Regions from separate parts of the Pseudoalteromonas sp. C8 genome, predicted to be linked through region 2. Evidence: predicted binding sites of a transcription regulator. Region 2 holds the regulator's gene; the other holds the start of a gene.

Region 1 (7,918 bases), on a different contig from region 2:
GATGCAGCTAATGGTTTACCGTATGGGTCTATATTTAGCCTAGAATATGATGAAAAGTTAAAGCATGTTTGGGTAAGCACCATGAAAGGTGTTTACAGAATGCCTGTAGAGCAATTTAAAACAGAAATAAAAAGCTTAAAAGTTGAAGAAGTCATTTCATCTTTTGACCGTCAACTCGATGGTAAAGCGAATCAATGTTGTAGTGGACTTGGGCATGATGCGGTAGCAGACACCGGTAATTCTATTTGGTACCCAAGCTTACAAGGTGTTGTTGAAATACCTAAAAACGTAGAGCTATTTGGTGTGCTTGCATTAAAGCCAACAATAGAAACAATAACAACGCCACTTCGTCATTTAACTACCGCTGCGCTTGGTAAAAAACCATCATTAGAAACAGACGAGCGTGATATAACGCTAACTTACACAGCTATTGATTACTATGCACCAAACAGTATTGAATTTAGATATAAACTAAGTGGCTTAGATAGTGATTGGCGCTATGCTAATACGCGACGTGAAGCTATTTATACTAACTTGCCTCCAGGCTCGTTTTTGTTTCAATTAGAAGCTAAGCGCCAAGGTGAAGACTGGACTAAAGCGCAAGAAGTAGAATATGGTTTTGTAGTGCCTGAGCGATTTGATGAAACTATTTACTTTAGGCTTTTAATTACCAGTGGCTTTATTTTGCTTTTCTACCTTATTTTTTGGGTGTTTAGAGCGCAAGAGCGTAGAAAACAAGAAGCATTAGAGGGCTTGATCACCGAGCGTACCTTAGAGCTTCGTCAAGCTAATGATAAATTAGGCCAAGTGAATTCACAGCTTAAATTAGTTAGTCACTCAGATGAGCTAACAGGGCTGCGTAGCCGTCGCTTTTTGTTTGATCAACTCCCTAAAGATATCGAACACTTTCAACGTAATTCACAATCGCTGCAGGCACAAGGCAAGTCACTGGTGCTGGTAATTATTAACTTTGATAACTTCAGCCGTATCAATGATGCCTATGGCCCAATTGCAGGTGATAGCTGCTTACAGCAAATGGCTGCATTATTAAATTCGCGTACGCAGGGTTCTGACTATGTGGCACGTTGGAGTGGTGATGAGTTTTTACTATTATTACGTGATTTTAAATGCAATAAAATAGACAGCTATGCTTCAGATCTTTGTAAAGTAATAGCGGCTAATTCATTCCAATTACCAAATGGAAAAACAACTAATATCACGGCATCAATTGGTTGGTCATTTTATCCATTACCACTTTTGGGTGGGCAGGTAATTAGCTGGGAGACATCTATTAACCTAGCAGATATTTCACTACACCAAGTTAAAAAGCGCGGTGGTGATGGTGTTGCAAATATTACGTTTGATGATCAGCTTGATGCATTTGAGTTTGAACAAAATTCTAACGTTGATCAACAATTAGGTATTTTACAAAGCAATGGCCTAGCTGATATTAAAGTGTGGATGCGCTGATCAGCAATATTTGATATTAAAAAAGGAGCCTAGGCTCCTTTTTTAATATGCTCAACTTTAGATGTATAGGAAGTTAATTAATAAACGCTTTAATAGCGGTTAATATTCCTTGCTCGCCTAACCCCATTTCATCGTGCATTTCATCTTGGGTGCCGTGTTTAATAAACTCATCAGGAATACCTAAGTTAAGGATATTAATATCAGCTTTTTGCGTTGCTAAGAATTCGTTAACTGCAGAGCCGGCACCGCCAGCAATCGCATTATCTTCAAGCGTAACAATTACATCGTGGCTAGTTGCAAGCTCATTTAAAAGTGCGGTATCAAGTGGTTTAATAAAACGCATATTAACAAGCGTTGCATCTAATTCATCTGCAGCAAGCTGTGCATTTTCAAGTAATGTACCGAACGATAAAATGGCAATTTTACTGCCTTTCTTAATTGTATCTGCCTTACCTATTTCAAGCAGTTGCATAGTGCTTTCAATGTCTGCAGTACCTGCACTACCGCGAGGGTAACGAACAGCAACTGGGCAATTTGCTTTATAGCCGGTGTACAGCATTTGACGGCACTCGTTGGTATCGCTTGGTGCCATAATTACCATATTTGGAATGCAGCGCATAAAGCTTAAATCGTACGCACCTTGGTGAGTTTCACCATCGGCTCCAACAATACCAGCGCGGTCAATGGCAAATAATACAGGTAAGTTTTGCAGTGCAACATCATGTATTAATTGGTCATACGCACGTTGTAAAAAGCTCGAGTAAATAGCAACTACAGGTTTTAAACCTTCACAGGCAAAACCAGCAGCTAAAGTAACAGCATGCTGCTCTGCAATGGCCACATCAAAGTATTGATCTGGAAACTCTTTAGAAAAACGTACCATGCCTGAACCTTCGCGCATTGCAGGCGTGATAGCCATTAACTTGCTGTCTTGTTCGGCCATATCGCATAACCAATCACCGAATACTTTTGAAAAAGTAGCAGCACTAGGTTTAGATTTAGGCAGGCTAGTTGTTCTCGGATCGAATTTTGGTACACCATGGTAGCCAATAGGATCGGCTTCAGCCGGTTTGTAGCCCTTACCTTTTTGCGTTTTTATATGTAAAAGCTGTGGACCTTTTAAGTTACGCATATTACGTAATGTATCTACAAGCATGTTTACATCGTGGCCATCAATAGGGCCGATGTAATTTAGACCTAATTCTTCAAAGAAGGTACCCGGGATCATCATACCTTTAATATGCTCTTCCATTTTACTGGCAAGTTGCTTTACCGGAGGCACACCTGAGAGTAACTTTTTACTACCTTCACGAATGTTAGTATAAAAGCTACCTGATAAAATTCGAGCAAAGTGATTTGTTAATGCGCCAACATTTTCAGATATCGACATTTCGTTATCATTTAAAATAATAAGCATGTCTGATTTTACATCGCCTAAATGATTCATCGCTTCAAATGCCATGCCTGCGGTTATAGCTCCGTCACCAATAATGGCTACAGACTTTCGACCTTTACCTTCTTTTTGTGCAGCAATAGACATACCTAAAGCAGCTGAAATAGATGTGCTTGAATGGCCTACGCTAAACGTATCGTATTGGCTTTCATCGCGAAAAGGAAAAGGGTGCAAACCATCTTTTTGGCGAATAGTGTGCATTTGGTCGCGACGACCAGTAAGAATTTTATGCGGATAAGCTTGATGACCCACATCCCAAACTAGGCGATCGTCTGGAGTGTTATAAACATAATGCAGGGCAACGGTTAGTTCAACCGTCCCTAAACCAGACGCTAGATGACCGCTACTTTGCGATACTGAGTTGAGTAAATAATCGCGCAGCTCATTGCTAAATGCAGGGAGTTTGTCTTGCGCTAAGTCACGCAATTGGGCTGGCTCGTCAACCAAATTAAGTAATGGATACTTGCTACTATCAAGTGTCATGGTTTTATATATATCCTTCGCTAACATTAATTAATTCAAAGCTTTTACGAATAATTAATGTTGAGTAATAATGTCAGTGCTAATTGCAATACGTATGAGCAAAAATTAGTGGTCACGCTCAATTAGGTAATTTGCTAGCGACGCAAGAAGTGTTGTGTCAGCATCTATATTTGCTAACGCTTCATGGGCTTGTTGTATTAAATTTTGCGCCTTTTCTTTAGCGCCTAGCATACCTAATAACGCCGGATATGTCGCTTTATTCGCGGCAATATCGGAGCCTTGTGGCTTTCCTAAAATAACTGTATCGCCTTCAACATCTAAAATGTCGTCGTGTACTTGAAATGCTAGCCCTATAGCATACCCAAAAACACTTAAATTTTCTAAGGTTTGTTGATCAGCCTTTTCACTGCACAGTGCACCAAGTGTAATTGCGCAATTAATTAGAGCCCCGGTTTTTAGCTTATGTATTCGCTCAAGCTCTTGTACGGTAATTACTTTATCAGTTGCTGCTATATCAAGGCCTTGTCCGCCAACCATACCCTGAAGGCCTGATGCGTGGGCAAGTGTAGCAATCATTTTTACTTGTGTTTGCGATGAGCATTCAAATTTGTGATTCGCAATAAGCTCAAAAGCAAGAGTTTGAAGAGCATCACCGGCTAAAATTGCATTTGCCTCGCCAAACTCTATATGACAAGTAGGGCGTCCGCGGCGTAAGTCGTCGTCGTCCATTGCTGGTAAATCATCATGGACTAACGAATAGCTATGAATACACTCAATTGCAGCAGCAAGTACGTTTAAGTCTTGATGGTTTGCGCCGAGCATTTTACCTGTGGCATAAACTAAAAATGGACGTAATCTTTTACCGCCATTAAATAATCCATACTGGGTGGCGTTCTTTACCGTTTCTTCTGTATCGAGAGGCTGGTTAAAATGCTGTTGTAAGGTCGCTACTACATCTTTTTGAGCACGTTCAATATGATTTTTTATGCTCACAGCTATTCCATATCATTATCAAAATTTGTAAGTACTGACTTTTCGCCATTCCCCATCAAAATTGATACTTTTTGTTCTGCTTGCTGTAATTTCCCTGATGAAGCACTTGCTAATGCAATTCCACGCTCAAATTGCTTTAACGATTGCTCAAGCGATAAGTCACCTTGTTCCATGTCACTAACGATTGTAGATAATTCTTCTAGTGCTTGTTCGAAACTTAAGTTTTCAGGTTTTTTAGTCGCCATCTTTATTTCAGCTTACATAATAAATTTAGGGGTCAATTTTAGGGGGAATGCTAAACTAGGTCAAAGGATGATATTGGTTTTTTACCTTTATAACGTTAAATTATATTTCAAGTGCATTAATAAAGCCTTAATAGCGGTCTGTTGGTTTAATAAATCAATTGATAATTAGGTAGCCCTTATAACTTGATCTAAGATAGTGCTAAAGGCTGCTTTTTATGTTTATTTATAAAAATGGCTTAAGCAATTCAATATGTTGCCGATAAGCAGTTAATAATAAAAGTTTATGATAAGGCCATTAAGCATGAAACTTCTGGAGGAAATGTGGATTTAGCAACCATAATCGGGATCCTAGGCGCAATTGGCTTAATTGTCATGTCTATGTTTATGAGTAGTAGCGGTGAAATGGCTATGTTTTACAATACCCCGTCTGTGGTTATTGTATTTGGTGGTTCACTCTTTATTGTTTTATCAAACTTCACTATGTCGCAATTTTTGGGGATAGGTAAAGTTGTTGCCAAAGCGTTTATGTTTAAAATCGAAACGCCAGAAATACTTATCGAAAAAGCAGTAGAACTTGCGGATTCAGCTCGTAAAGGCGGTTTTTTAGCACTCGAAGAAGCTGAAATTCCAAACCCCTTTATGCGCAAAGGCGTCGATATGCTCGTTGATGGCCACGACGCAGATGTAGTTCGCGCTACACTTCAAAAAGATATTTCTCTAACCACGACTCGCCATGAATTGGGCGCGGGTTTATTTAAGTCGTTAGCTGATATAGGGCCTGCAATGGGTATGATTGGTACTCTAATTGGTTTGGTTGCAATGTTGTCTAACATGGATGACCCAAAGGCAATTGGTCCGGCAATGGCAGTAGCACTATTAACAACTTTATATGGCGCGTTTTTAGCCAATGTTGTGGCAATTCCTATTCAGGTAAAACTTGAACTGCGTAAAGACGAGGAAGCGATGAATCAGCGTTTAATTTTGGATGCTATTTTAGGTATACAAGATGGTCAAAATCCAAAAGTAATCGAAGGTATTTTGAAAAATTACTTAGCTGAATCTAAACGCAAAGTAGATACCGAGGAGTAACTATGTCTGATCAAGAGTGCAAATGTCCACCACCAGGTCTACCTGCATGGATGGGAACGTTTGCCGATTTAATGTCACTGTTAATGTGCTTTTTTGTACTCTTGCTCGCGTTTTCAGAAATGGATGTACTTAAGTTTAAACAAATTGCGGGCTCTATGAAGTTTGCTTTTGGCGTGCAGAATAAAATTGAAGTAAAAGACATCCCTAAAGGGACCTCTGTTATTGCCATGGAGTTTACCCCAGGCAAACCAGAGCCAACCCCAATAGAAACCATTCAGCAGCAAACAGTCGAAATGACTCAACAAATGTTAGAGTTTCAGGCTGGCGATGAAAGCTCAGCAGGCGGCAGGCAAGAACAGCGCGGGGATAAACGCGGTGGCGAATCTCGTAGTACCTCACAAGAAGAATCTTCTGAGCAAGCAACTTCAGCAGCCGATCAGGAGCAAACTAACGAGCTTGTTAAAAAGATAGCGCAGCAGCTTGAAAAGCAAATAATCGATGGCGCAATTGAGCTTGAGTCTTTAGGGCAGCAAATAATTATTCGAATTAGGGAGAATGGTTCATTTCCTTCAGGTAGTGCATTTTTACAACCTAAGTTTAAACCTATAATTCAAGATATCGGTGTGCTGTTAAAAGATGTACCCGGTGAAATAACAGTATCTGGCCATACAGATGATTTTCAGGTATCAAATGAGTTATATATTAATAATTGGGACCTATCATCAAAGCGTGCTGTAGCCGTTGCAAGTGAACTGCAAAAAGTCCAAGGATTTGATAAAACCCGAATGATGGTGGTTGGTCGAGCTGAAACACGACCACTTGTACCGAATGACACCGATGAAGATCGCCGCAGGAATCGCCGAGTAGAAATATCTATATTACAAGGTAAAGCAAAAGAGTCAGCTCCTATAGATGTAAGATAACTTTTATTGGCAAACACACTTATTTATCATAAAGTATGCTTTCTTTAACAAATGTAACGGAATAGTTTATGAAAAAGGTCGATAAGTTTAGTCATATGCCAGGAAATGGCGGTGGTAATGACGATGATGAAAAAAAACTTGATTAACTCTAATGCCTGAATGGTTTTTAAAGACTATATTGATATTAGATACTAGTTGGGTGTTTATTTTAAGCCCTGCTATTTTCATCTTTTATTTTAGAAAAGATTATTTGGCCCTGCGTTTCGCTTTAATTACAGCCGCTTTTTTTTTATATGGAACCATTATTCATCCTTACTTGAAAGAGTTTGATAATGGGATTTATGTTTATCGATACCTTGTTTGGGCCCTTAATGATATTGCTTGGATGGCACTCATCGCATATCTGGGTTTAAAAGATAAGGTTTATTTATGGCAATGCGTATTAGGTCAATTGGTTGTTATTATGGCACCAATTTTACAGCTATTTAGATTAGTCGACCGCCATTTATGGGATCTTTCTTATAGTACATACATTTATAAAACCTTATTGCCATTTATTAATATAGGCACCGTTGTTGTTTGTTATCTTCCGCTTATTTATATTTTAACAAAAGACAAAAAAAGCCCAGCTAGCCAATAGTTACAAAAAGTTCCCTCCTTTAAAATAGCTGTGCTAGACTACTGTTTATATAAACAGTGATGAGCAGGCTATGAAACTCTACATTGCAGAAAAACCTTCACTTGGACGCGCTATTGCTGATGCGTTACCAAAACCACATAAAAAATATGATGGTTATATAGAAGTCGCTAATGGCGATTGTGTATCGTGGTGTATTGGACATTTGCTAGAACAAGCAGAACCCGATGATTACGATGAGCGCTTTAAAAAGTGGCAGTTTGAACACCTACCTATCATACCTGAACAGTGGAAGTTAAAAGCCAAAACCAAAACACGTAAACAGCTCACTGTTTTAAAAAAATTAATTAAACAAGCCTCGCAACTTATTCACGCTGGCGATCCAGACCGTGAAGGCCAGCTACTAGTCGATCAAGTAATTGAAGAAGCTAAAATAAGTCAGGCTAAAAAGCAGAGTACGCAACGCTTACTCATTAGTGATTTAAACTTATCGGCGGTAAAGAAATCACTGGGTACTATGCGTTCTAATCGAGATTTTATTCCGTTAAGTGTATCTGCTTTAGCGCGCTCTCGTGCTGATTGGCTATTTGGTATGAATTTAACACGTGCATACACACTAGCTGGG
Region 2 (7,918 bases):
TTAATTGTTCAAGATGCGGTGGGCATGTCATCAGAAATCCCTGTCATAACCTTGGCACCTGAGTTGGAACAGATGTTGCATCAGTCATTACAAAATGCAGGCGATGAAGGTGCCGGTATTGAGCCTGGACTTGCAGAGCGACTTCAAGTGTCATTGACACAAGCGCATCAAAATCAAGAAATGGCCGGTGAACCTTCTATATTGCTAACGTCAGGAATGTTACGCACTGTGTTATCTCGTTTTGTTAAGTACACCATTCCAGGATTGAGAGTGATGTCTTATCAAGAGGTACCAGACGAAAGACAGATCAAGATTGTTAGCTCTGTAGGCCAACAATAAGATTTTAACAGGGGTTGAATCATGAAAATTAAACGTTTTTTTGCTAAAGATATGCGCACAGCACTTAAAGAAGTTAAAGATGAGTTAGGTGTTGATGCGGTTATTATGTCAAATAAGAAGCTGGCTAACGGTGTAGAAATTGTAGCGGCAGTTGATTATGACAAAGCAGCCCCTAAAGTAGCAGCGCAACCACAACGTACTGCAGAGCCGCGTGCTCAAGCACCACAGCAAAGTATGCATAATTTTGTAAAACCAGAGCCTCAGCGTGCCAAACCAGAGCCGCAGGCAAAAGTGGCTGACAGCCTACAAGCTTTATTAGAGCGCCAATCACCGCGTCCTCGCTCCCCTGAACTTGCATCAATGTTTTCACAATCAGGTATTGATACTACAGATAACTATCAAGAACCAGTTATGGAACAGCGTACTAAAAATATGTTTGCTCCTGAAAATGCAGCGCCAGTTCGTCCACAAACTCAAGCGGATAGCTTAGGTTTTGATGATTTAGACAGCGACTTTGATGATTTAGATAGTCCAGTAACTGCTCGCCAACAAACACCCAATAATGAAAGCGAAGAAATGACAACAATGCGTGAAGAAATGAACGCAATTCGTCAATTGCTTGAGCATCAAGTATCGGGCTTAATGCAGCAAGATATGGCGCGTCGCGATCCAACACGCGCTTGCATGGTTGACCGCTTAGTCGGTATGGGTATTGATAAAGAAGTAGCGCAACAAATGGCATGTTTTGTACCTGATGATGTATCTCGTAAGCAAGGCTGGAAAGCGTTGTTAACGATGGTCGAAGATCAAATGCAAACAACCAATAATGAAATACTTCGCCAAGGTGGTGTATATGCGTTAGTGGGTCCAACAGGTGTTGGTAAAACAACAACAGTTGCTAAGCTTGCAGCTTTAGGCGCACAAAAATATGGCGCTGATAAAGTGGCCTTAATAACCACTGATACATACAGAATTGGTGCTTATGAACAGCTTGCTACTTACGGCCGTATTATTGGTTGTGGTGTAAAGCAAGTTAAAGATGCTAATGAATTAGCTGAAGTTTTATATCATTTACGAAATAAACGTCTAGTATTAATTGATACAGCAGGTATGAGTCAGCGAGATTTACGTTTAACTGAGCAGTTAAACACGTTAATGCGTAACCAACGTGTGGATATTCGCAGCTACTTAGTACTAAGCGCGACGGCACAAATTAATGTATTACAAGAAACAGTACGTCACTTTAAAAAAGTACAGTTAAGTGGTTGTATTTTCACTAAGTTAGATGAATCATTAAGTTTAGGTGAGATAATTAGTATTGCGATTCAAAATCGCCTTCCAATAGGGTATCTTACTAACGGTCAACGAGTGCCAGAAGATATTCGTGTTGCAAATGCTGAAAAACTAGTGAAAAAGGCTGAGCAGTTATATTTAAAAAGAACAAAAGCACAACATTCAAGGCACCAAGCAGTGGCGCCAAGTACAGTAGGGATGTATGATTAACACAGTATTAGATCAAGCAAGCGGCCTGCGCAAAATGAGTCAAAACAATAACAACGGCGTAAAAGTTATCGCTGTAACCGGTGGTAAAGGTGGGGTGGGGAAAACAAATGTTTCTCTAAATACCGCTATTGCACTAGGGCAACAAGGTAATAGAGTATTAGTGCTGGATGCTGACTTAGGTTTAGCAAACTGTGATGTGATGCTTGGTTTACGTGTAGAGCGCAATTTATCACACGTTTTGTCAGGTGAATGTGAGCTTGACGAGATTTTAGTTGAAGGCCCTGCTGGTATTAAAATTGTACCCGCTACATCGGGCTCGCAAAGTATGGTTGAATTATCGCCATCTGAGCATGCCGGGCTAATTCGTGCATTTAGCGAATTGAATACCGAATTTGATATTTTAATTGTAGATACAGCCGCTGGTATTTCAGACATGGTGCTAAGCTTCTCACGAGCAGCACAAGATGTAATGGTTGTAGTGTGCGATGAACCAACATCAATAACCGATGCTTACGCACTTATTAAAGTATTAAGCCGCGAGCACGGTGTTTATAAGTTCAAAATTGTTGCCAATATGGTCCGCAGTATGCGTGAAGGCACTGAATTGTTTGCAAAACTATCTAAAGTTACCGATCGCTTTTTAGATGTTTCAATGGAGCTAGTAGCAACGGTTCCTTATGACGAAAATATGCGCAAAGCAACACGTCGCCAAAAGGTGATTGTTGAGCTCTTTCCAAGTTCGCCAGCCGCTCTCGCGTTTAAAGCGCTGGCGACAAAAGCAGTTAAATGGCCAATACCAAATCAACCATCTGGGCATTTAGAGTTTTTCATTGAGAAACTAGTAAACGGCTAATTATGACAACATTGGTGAATAGAGCTATGGGATATCAATCAACACAAAACTTAAATGTGATTGTTGAGAAACATGCATCACTTGTTAAAAAAGTGGCATGTCATCTAATTGCTCGATTACCACCTAGCGTTCAGCTTGATGATTTAATTCAATCAGGAATGATAGGTTTAATAGAAGCTTCAAAAAACTTTGATGCAACAAAAGGCGCAAGCTTTGAAACCTTCGCCGGTATTCGTATTCGCGGGGCTATGCTTGATGAAATGCGTCGTGGTGATTGGGCTCCTCGTTCAGTACACCGTAAAAGCCGACAAGTTGCAGAAGCAATTACTGGGCTCGAAAGCAGTCTGAATCGCGAACCAACAGATACAGAAGTTGCTGAAAAACTTGAAATTTCACTCAATGAGTACCATCATATTTTAAATGATGTTAATACCAGTAAAGTATTAGGCATAGAAGACCTTGGTGTAGATGAGGATGTTATTACTCCCGTAGGCCAAGATTTAGCGCTAGACAAACCTTTTAATAATGTTAAAAATGATCGGTTTAATGAGTCTTTGCTAAATGCAATAAAGTCATTACCAGAGCGTGATGCAATGGTACTTTCTTTATACTATAACGATGAAATGAATTTAAAAGAAATAGGACATATACTCGATGTAAGCGAATCGCGTGTAAGTCAGATACATGGTCAGGCGATGATTAAGCTTAAAGCTAAAATCAATGACTGGATAAACTAGTAGTAAGTAAACTAAGGTTAATACCTCACTGGGGGATGTTTTGGATAAAAACATGAAAATTCTTGTAGTTGATGATTTTTCAACGATGAGACGAATTATAAAAAACCTATTACGTGACTTAGGTTTCACTAATGTTCAAGAAGCTGATGACGGGTCTACAGCTTTGCCTATGTTACAAAATCAAGTATTTGATTTTGTGGTTACAGATTGGAATATGCCGGGAATGCAAGGTATTGACCTTCTAAGAGCAATTCGTGCAGATGATAAGTTAAAACATATCCCTGTACTGATGGTAACGGCAGAAGCTAAAAAAGAACAAATAATAGCTGCAGCGCAAGCTGGCGTTAATGGTTATATTGTTAAGCCATTTACGGCTGGAACATTAAAAACTAAATTAGAAAAAGTATTTGAACGCTTAGGCTAATGATGGGGGAGAGGCTTATGTCAGCACCAGCTGCGCCTCAAATAACGTTAGAACAAGCTCGTCAACTCGTCATTTATTTAGAAAACGATGAGCAAGATAAAGCTAATCAGTTGATTTTAGAGACAGCTTCGCAAGAGCAGTCTAAATTATTTGCTGAAGTTGGGAAGTTGACTCGTCAACTGCACGAAGCACTTAAAAGCTTTGAGCTTGATACTCGCTTAACTAACATAACGACAGATGCGATTCCAGATGCTAAAAAGCGGCTTAATTATGTTATAGAAATGACAGAAAATGCGGCTAATAAAACAATGGATGCTGTTGAGGCTAGTTTACCTATAGCACAGCAACTTGCAGATGAAATATCTCATATCAAACCGACATGGGATCGTTTAATGAGTCGGGAGATTGAGCTTGGTGAGTTTAAACAACTTTGCCATAGTATCGATAAGTTTATGAATAACTCTCATCATAAAACGGATGAGCTTCAAAGCTTAATGACAAATGTACTAATGGCTCAAGACTATCAAGACTTAACAGGTCAAGTTATTCGCCGTGTTATAGAACTTGTTAGAGAAGTAGAAGAAAGCTTACTTCATCTTTTAACAGCGTTTGCTGAACAAGATGACAGTGACAACACAGCGAATAAAGTAGAACAACAAAAAATAAAAGAACCAGTTGCCACACAAACTTTAGCAGGTCCTGAAGGCCCTATTATTGATAAAGAATCGCGTAATGATGTTGTGTCTGATCAAGATGAAGTCGATGATCTTTTATCAAGTTTGGGCTTCTAAGAGGAGAGTAACTGCATGTTTGAAGTCGATGAAGATATTTTACAAGACTTTCTTGTAGAGGCAGGAGAAATCCTAGAGCTTTTATCTGAACAGTTAGTTGAACTGGAAAATAATCCAGAAGATACCGAGTTACTAAATGCCATATTTAGAGGCTTTCACACTGTAAAAGGTGGTGCAGGCTTTTTAGCTATGACAGAACTTGTTGATGCTTGCCACGGCGCTGAAAACGTATTTGATTTACTACGTCAAGGCGTGCGAACGGTCAATTCAGAGTTAATGGATGTTATTTTACAAGCGCTCGACACCATTAATGAAATGTTCGCGACTATCCAAAATAGGGATAAGCCGGAACCAGCAGATCCTGAGTTACTTCAAACCCTCCATATTTTGGGCCTACCTCCAACAGAAGCCGAGCTTAACGGAGTCGCTTCAGAAACTGACGTTGAACAACCTCTTGATGAAGTAGTTGATACGCCAATAGCTGATGAGGAAGATCCATTTGCATTTGATGAAATGTTTAGTGGAACTCCTTCGGTTAGTGACGCTGAAATAAACGAAATCACTGAAGATGAATTTGAAAACTTACTTGATGAACTACACGGTAAAGGACAAGGTCCTGCAGTTGAAAAGCCAGTAGCAAGTAGTAGTGATTTTAATGGTGATATTACTGATGATGAATTTGACAGCTTATTAGACGAGTTACATGGAGTTGGCAGTTTTGGTGAGGTTGCGAGTAAAGCACCTGAGCAAAGTAGTGCAGTTAAAGCGCCTGTAGAATCAGCTAAACCAGCGTCAAATACTGCTAATTCATCAGATGATGAAATTAGTGATGATGAATTTGAAGCGCTTCTCGATGAACTTCATGGCAAAGGCACTGCACCTAAATCAATAGAAAGCACTCCAGCTGTGAAACAGCCCAATATTCCAGCTAAACCAGCTGCAAAAACGAGTGTGCCTGTAAAAAAACCAGAACCTGTAAAAGCACCCGCTTCTAAACCGGTAGAAAAACCGGTTGCTAAAGCAGCGCCAGCAACGCCTAAAAAATCAGCGCCACCAGCAGCAGAGACGACAGTTCGCGTAGATACAAAACGACTTGACCAAATTATGAATATGGTTGGTGAGTTAGTACTTGTGCGAAATCGTTTGGTTAGTTTAGCGACCAACTCAGACAGTGAAGCAATGGGTAAAGCAATCTCTAACTTAGATGTAGTGACTGCTGATATTCAAGGCGCGGTTATGCAAACACGAATGCAACCAATTAAAAAGGTATTTGGTCGTTTCCCTCGCGTAGTACGCGATTTAGCACGCAGCTTAAACAAAGACATTGACTTACAACTTGTAGGTGAAGAAACCGATTTAGATAAAAACTTAGTGGAAGCACTAGCCGATCCGCTTGTGCATTTAGTTCGAAACTCAGTTGACCACGGTATTGAAATGCCAGCTGTTCGTGAGGCTGCCGGTAAGCCTAGAACAGGTAATGTTACTTTATCAGCGTCTCAGGAAGGCGACCATATTTTGTTGACCATTAAAGATGATGGCGCTGGTATGGATGCTGAGAAACTGAAAAAAATAGCAATTAGTAAAGGCGTGCTCGATCACGATCAAGCGAGTCGACTTTCTGACACTGAAGCATACAACCTAATTTTTGCACCTGGCTTTTCTACAAAAGAAGAGATATCTGATATCTCAGGTCGTGGTGTTGGAATGGATGTGGTGAAAACTAAAATCACCCAATTAAACGGCTCTGTAAGTATTCAATCTGAGTTAGGTGTAGGTACTATTTTAGAGATAAAAGTACCACTTACCTTAGCCATATTACCGACCTTAATGGTAATTGTTGGCGCACAAACATTTGCGTTACCACTTGCAGGTGTTAGTGAAATATTCAACTTAGATTTAACGAAAACAAATGTGGTTGATGGGCAATTAACAATTATTGTGCGTAAAAAGGCAATACCGTTATTCTACCTCGAGCACTGGTTAGTTAAAGGCTCAGATCGTTCACAGCGAAAAGCAAAAGGCCATGTAGTTATTGTGCAAATTGGTACGCAGCAAATTGGTTTTGTTGTTGACTCATTAATTGGCCAAGAAGAAGTAGTGATTAAGCCGCTTGATGCGTTACTTCAAGGAACACCAGGTATGGCAGGTGCTACAATAACTTCGGATGGTGGCATTGCACTGATTTTAGACGTTCCAAACATGTTAAAACATTACGCAGGCTAATAATAAAGTAGGTATATATTTAATATATACCTACGCATAAATTTAATAAGAGAGCTAAATGGCCGTTAAAGTTTTAGTTGTTGATGATTCAAGCTTTTTTCGCCGCAGAGTAAGCGAAATCCTTGAGCAAGATAGCGATATACAAGTTATAGGCTTTGCTGTGAATGGCAGAGAAGCTGTTGAAAAAGCAGCTCAGCTACGTCCAGATATGATCACTATGGATGTCGAAATGCCTGTGCTTGATGGTATTAGCGCAGTTAAAGAGATAATGGCGAGTAATCCAACCCCGATCTTAATGTTTTCATCACTAACACGTGATGGCGCAACAGCAACGTTTGATGCGCTAGATGCTGGAGCAATGGATTTTTTACCGAAAAAATTTGAAGACATCGCTCGCAATAATGAAGACGCTATAAAGCTTTTACAAAATAAAGTGAAAGATATAGGGCGAAGACGTTTACCGCGAACGTTTAAAGCTGCAACACCACCTAAGCCAGTAATATCAACTAAACCGATAACAAGCTCACTTTCGCAAAGAACAAACACACTAACGCCTTCGATAAAACAACCCGATAGAAGCTTTCAAAGAGCAGCCCCTACAACATCGTCAGGTTCAAATATTGCCTCAATGCGAGCAAGTGGAAAGCAATACCAGCTTGTGGCTATTGGCACTTCTACAGGTGGCCCTGTTGCACTACAAACTATATTAACTCAATTGCCTGCTAATTTCCCTCATCCTATTTTGCTTATTCAGCATATGCCAGCTGCTTTTACACCTGCATTTGCGGCACGTTTAAATGGTCTGTGCCAAATAAAAGTGAAAGAAGCGCAACAAGGTGACCGCTTACAACCAGGAACTGCTTATCTAGCGCCTGGCGGACAGCAGATGATGGTAGAAGGGCGTGGTGCAAATAGAACTCTGCGCGTATTTGAAGATCATAGCGAGAGAATAAGTTATAAACCGAGTGTAGATGTAACTTTTGCCAGTGCAGCAAAAACGTATCAAGGCGATGTGCTTGCTATCGTTTTAACAGGCATGGGCGCTGAT

What was found. Region 2 encodes FliA, which starts transcription of late flagellar genes. Its sites were predicted from a motif close to CTAAAGNTNNNNNNNNNNNNGCCGATA; they were not measured.
Region 1: pomA (flagellar motor protein PomA) is a predicted target of FliA. The motif match lies at 4,880-4,906, and genes of this name have one in related genera.

What each region holds. Positions count from the first base shown of each region.
Region 1 covers NZ_WTKT01000023.1:53,781-61,698, forward strand. The annotation lists gene GQR39_RS18065 (ligand-binding sensor domain-containing diguanylate cyclase) at 1-1,470, shown strand, start outside; gene dxs (1-deoxy-D-xylulose-5-phosphate synthase) at 1,544-3,406, opposite strand; gene ispA ((2E,6E)-farnesyl diphosphate synthase) at 3,512-4,399, opposite strand; gene GQR39_RS18080 (exodeoxyribonuclease VII small subunit) at 4,402-4,644, opposite strand; gene pomA (flagellar motor protein PomA) at 4,966-5,733, shown strand; gene GQR39_RS18090 (flagellar motor protein MotB) at 5,736-6,656, shown strand; gene GQR39_RS18095 (hypothetical protein) at 6,808-7,296, shown strand; gene GQR39_RS18100 (DNA topoisomerase III) at 7,367-7,918, shown strand, end outside.
Region 2 covers NZ_WTKT01000021.1:48,498-56,415, forward strand. The annotation lists gene flhA (flagellar biosynthesis protein FlhA) at 1-339, shown strand, start outside; gene flhF (flagellar biosynthesis protein FlhF) at 361-1,842, shown strand; gene GQR39_RS17315 (MinD/ParA family protein) at 1,835-2,695, shown strand; gene GQR39_RS17320 (RNA polymerase sigma factor FliA) at 2,722-3,432, shown strand; gene cheY (chemotaxis response regulator CheY) at 3,473-3,856, shown strand; gene GQR39_RS17330 (protein phosphatase CheZ) at 3,874-4,647, shown strand; gene GQR39_RS17335 (chemotaxis protein CheA) at 4,663-6,870, shown strand; gene GQR39_RS17340 (chemotaxis response regulator protein-glutamate methylesterase) at 6,929-7,918, shown strand, end outside.